One region of the Streptomyces sp. NBC_01255 genome, then DNA from elsewhere that is predicted to be linked to it. Evidence: riboswitches for the same ligand, from Rfam matches in the RefSeq annotation. Region 1 holds a riboswitch; the other holds the start of a gene.

Region 1 (2,385 bases):
GGCGCCCCAGACGGCGGCGAGCTGCTCGCGGCCGGTGGTCTCGTCACAGGAGATCGAGACGAGATCGGCGTCGACGCGGTAGAGGTTCACACCGGCGTCACGGGCGGCGGCGACGACCTCGTCGGCCTTGCCGGGCACCCGGACGGTGAGGGTGTCGAAGTACGAACCGTGGACGACCTCGACGCCACCGGCGGTGAGACCCGCGGCGAGGATCGTGGCGTACCGGTGGGTCCGCTGCGCGATCCCCTTCAGCCCGTCCGGCCCGTGGTAGACGGCGTACATGCCGGCCATGACGGCGAGCAGCACCTGAGCCGTACAGATGTTGCTGGTGGCCTTCTCGCGGCGGATGTGCTGCTCGCGGGTCTGCAGGGCGAGGCGGTACGCGCGGTTGCCGTCGGCGTCGACGGACACACCCACCAGGCGACCGGGCAGGGAGCGGGCGTGCTTGTCCTGGACGGCCATGTAGCCGGCGTGGGGACCGCCGAAGCCCATGGGCACGCCGAAGCGCTGCGTGGTGCCGACGGCGATGTCCGCGCCCAGCTCGCCGGGCGAGGTGAGCAGGGTCAACGCGAGCAGGTCGGCGGCGACGGTGACGATGGCACCGAGCTCGTGGGCCTGGTCGACGGTGGCCTTGATGTCCCGCACGGCACCTGAGGCGCCCGGGTACTGGATCAGCACACCGAAGACACCGCGCTCGGCGATCTCGGCGGGGATCCCGTCGCTGAGATCCGCGACGACGACCTCGACACCGGTCGGCTCGGCGCGGGTCTCGATGACGGCGATCGTCTGCGGCAGGGCGTCGGCGTCGATGAGGAAGACGCCGTTCTTGACCTTGCCGACGCGCCGGGACAGGGACATGGCCTCGGCGGCGGCGGTGCCCTCGTCGAGGAGGGAGGCGCCCGAGGTGGGCAGACCGGTCAGGTCGGCGACCATGGTCTGGAAGTTGAGCAGCGCCTCCAGACGCCCCTGCGAGATCTCCGGCTGGTACGGCGTGTAGGCGGTGTACCAGGCCGGGTTCTCCATGACGTTCCGGAGAATGACCGGAGGCGTGAAGGTCCCGTAGTACCCGAGGCCGATCATCGGGGCGAGGACCTGGTTGCTGTCGGCGAGCGTGCGCAGCTCGGCCAGCACCTGGGCCTCGGTGCGCGCGGCCGGCAGGCCCAGCGCTTCGGCGTTCTTGATCACGTCCGGCACCGCGGCGGCGGTGAGCTCGTCGAGCGAGCCGTAACCGACCTGAGCGAGCATCTTGGCCCGCGCCTCGGCGTCGGGCCCGATGTGCCGCTGCTCGAACGGGATGCCCTGTTCGAGCTCGGAGAGCGGAATGCGGTTGGCGGTCATGTACGGAGGCCTCCTGGTCGTCACGACCTGCGAGGGGCACCACGGCGCGGGTACCCGGACGGCCTCCCCCTCTGTCATCTCAACCTGAGAGTTTCACCGGCACGCCTCGCGGCACGCCGGCTTTCACCGTCGGTGAGAGCGCATGCCGTGGACACCGCTCTGCTTTCCAGAGTGACCTCGTCCGCGCGGTACAGGGGCCTGAGAGATTCCGGGGAGGATTTGCTCCTTCGGCGCCCTCCGGAAGGTTTCTCCGGGGGACTCTCCCGCACAGGGTCGACAGCCACAGCCAGCCTACCAGCGAGGTTGCGGCTCCCATCGCTCAAGTGGCCGACATCCCAGATGTGCACTTTCGTAGGGGTGTAGAGCAGTTGCGACCAGTTGGAGGGACCGTGCAGACCGACATCGATCCGCGCAGCCTGATCGGCCGCAAGGCGTTCGACCGGAACGGGCACAAGATCGGAACCGTGGACGAGGTGTACCTGGACGACGCGACCGGCATCCCGGAATGGGCCGCGGTCCGCACCGGCCTGTTCAGCCGGGACGCCTTCGTACCGCTGGAGCCGAGCGACCTCCTGGAAGACGGCCTCCACATCCCGTTCGAACGCGCACTCATCAAGGACGCCCCGGACTTCGGCGTAGGCCGCCACCTCTCCCCGGAACAGGAGCTCCAGCTCTACCGCCACTACAACCTCACGCTCCCACCCCCACCCCAGAACCCCCGGGACACCGACTTCGGTCACCTGGCAGGCCAAGAGGGCCCCTGACCCGCGGCAACCCGCACCGGTACGGACCCAGCCGCACGAGCAACACAAGCGGAGGCCCCACAGCCGCCAACGGCGCGAACCCCCCACAGGTACCCCGGCCCGGCCGCAAGGCCGGGCGCACCGCACAGACCGGCACCGGACCACCGAGCCGTCACGCCCCCGCCCGGCACTCGCCCCGCACCAAGGGCAACGGCTCCGAAGGCTCGAGTTCCGGATCGTCCACCGAGAACGTCCGCACCCGCCCCGGCGCCGACCACGGCTCCTCGAACCGCACCGTGACCCG
Region 2 (2,385 bases), 4.6 Mb from region 1:
GGTTCCTGGCGACGACCTCACCCGTGACGGGGGAGTACAGGTCGCTCACGGACTTCGTCGACTCCAGCTCGCCACAGGTCTCGCCCGCGGTGACGGTCGCGCCGACCTCGGGGAGGTCGGCGTAGACGACGTCACCGAGCGCGTTGGCCGCGAACTCCGTGATGCCGACCGTCGCGACGCCGTCCTCGGCGGCCGTCAGCCACTCGTGCTCCTTGGTGTAGCGCAGCTGCTGGGGGTTGCTCATGACCTGATTCTCCTGGATCGGGGGAGTACTGATGAACGTGGGTCTCGCGGGATGAGACCCGGGATGAGACGACTGCGTCACTTCTGGCGCTTGTAGAACGGCAGCGCCACGACCTCGTACGCCTCGTGGGTGCCGCGGATGTCCACACCTACACCCTCGGTGCCGGGCGTGGCGTGCGCCGCGTCCACGTAGGCGATCGCGATCGGCTTCCCGAGGGTCGGGGACGGGGCGCCCGAGGTCACCTCGCCGATCACCACGCCGTCCTTGACGACGGAGAACCCGGCGCGCGGGACCCGGCGGCCCTCGGCGACCAGGCCGACGAGCTTGCGCGGCGGGGCGGTCTCGGCGCGCTCGGCGGCCTTCTCGAGCGCCTCACGGCCGACGAAGCGGCCGTCGTTGGTCGTCTTCTCGAACTTGACGACCCGGCCGAGACCGGCGTCGAAGGGGGTGAGGGCGGTCGTCAGCTCGTGGCCGTACAGCGGCATGCCCGCCTCCAGGCGGAGCGTGTCGCGGCAGGACAGGCCGCAGGGGATGAGGCCGACCGGGGTACCCGCCTCGGTCAGCGCCTTCCACACGCCCTCGGCGTGCTCGGGCTTCAGGAACAGCTCGAAGCCGTCCTCGCCGGTGTAGCCGGTACGGGCGATCAGCGCGGGCACGCCGGCGACCGTGCCGGGCAGACCGGCGTAGTACTTCAGCCCGTCCAGGTCGGCGTCGGTGAGCGACTTCAGGATGCCGGGGGACTCCGGGCCCTGGACCGCGATCAGGGCGTACGCGTCACGGTCGTCGCGGACCTCGGCGTCGAAGCCGGCCGCGCGCTCGGTCAGCGCGTCCAGGACGATCTGCGCGTTCGAGGCGTTCGCGACGACCATGTACTCGGTCTCGCCGAGGCGGTAGACGATCAGGTCGTCGAGGATGCCGCCGTCCTCCTGGCAGATCATCGTGTAGCGGGCGCGGCCCACGCCCACCGTGGAGATGTTGCCGACGAGGGCGTGGTCGAGGAGCTCGACGGCCTGCGGCCCGGTGACGGTGATCTCGCCCATGTGGGAGAGGTCGAAGAGGCCCGCCTTGGTCCGGACGGCGATGTGCTCGTCCCGCTCGCTGGCGTAGCGCAGGGGCATGTCCCAGCCCGCGAAGTCGGTCATGGTCGCGCCCAGCGAACGATGCAGCGCATCGAGGGCGGTCAGACGGGGGGCAGTGCTCATGGGGTGGCTCCCGGATCCCAAGGGCGGTTCGGTGACGAAACACATGACGGGCGAGGACGTCCTCCCCATCTGTCATGGAACCTGAGAGGTTCACCGAGAGCATCTCGTCACACGAGAGGTCGGCTTGCACCTTGGGTGGGGACACGGCAGGGTGTCCCGCTTTTCAGATCTGCCTCATCCACGCGGTACGGGGCCTGAGAGATTCAAGGGAGGGTCTTGCTCCTTCGGCGTCCGGACGCCGAGGCGTTCCGGAACTCTCCCGCGCGGATTCGAGCGGCCGGTATGAGGTTGTATGGCGACTGAGCGCGCCTGGCGCGCACATCATTGCACGCGTGCTCCGCGCGGCACATCACTTGTATCTCATTACCGCTTCTTTACACTTTGTGGGCAAGGGTCTCCTGAGGCCCGGCAGGGGGAGCAACGATGAGGATTCAGCACACCGGCGCATACGGGACCAGTACCGGCATACCGTCCCAGCGTGCCCGGGCCCGGACCAGGGCCAGAACCGGCCGCCGAGGCCGGCTCCTGCGGGACCTGCGCGAGCGCGGCGGCCGGGGGCCCCGTGCCCTCACCTTCGCCGCCGGCGACCTCGTCGTCGTCTCCGGGCTGCCCGGCAGCGGCAAGTCCACCCTCATGAGACGCGCCGCCGAAGGCCGGGGCATCGACTCCCAGGACGTCCGCGAGCGCTGGGAGGCCCGCATGCCGCGCCTCCTGCCGTACGCGGTCTACCGCCCCCTGGTCCGGCTCGCGCACTACGCCGGACTGCGCCGCGCCCTGCGCTCCGGCGCGAGCGTCGTCGTGCACGACTGCGGCACCCAGTCCTGGGTGCGGCGCTGGCTCGCCCGCGAGGCGCGGCGCCGCGGCGGCGCCCTGCACCTGGTCCTGCTCGACGTCGGCCCGGACATCGCGCGCGACGGCCAGCGCGCCCGGGGCCGCGGT

Evidence for each region. A riboswitch is a leader RNA that binds a small molecule or an ion and turns the genes downstream of it on or off. The one in region 1 is predicted to bind glycine.
Region 2: another riboswitch for glycine. It lies ahead of gcvT (glycine cleavage system aminomethyltransferase GcvT); the one in region 1 lies ahead of gcvP (aminomethyl-transferring glycine dehydrogenase).

Annotation. Positions count from the first base shown of each region.
Region 1 is NZ_CP108474.1:7,309,582-7,311,966, reverse strand. Features, by position in the region: gene gcvP (aminomethyl-transferring glycine dehydrogenase) at 1-1,338, opposite strand, end outside; glycine riboswitch at 1,515-1,614, opposite strand; gene OG357_RS33130 (PRC-barrel domain-containing protein) at 1,728-2,102, shown strand; gene OG357_RS33125 (DNA polymerase IV) at 2,254-2,385, opposite strand, start outside.
Region 2 is NZ_CP108474.1:2,664,950-2,667,334, reverse strand. Features, by position in the region: gene gcvH (glycine cleavage system protein GcvH) at 1-244, opposite strand, end outside; gene gcvT (glycine cleavage system aminomethyltransferase GcvT) at 322-1,446, opposite strand; glycine riboswitch at 1,506-1,618, opposite strand; glycine riboswitch at 1,620-1,718, opposite strand; gene OG357_RS11545 (AAA family ATPase) at 1,870-2,385, shown strand, end outside.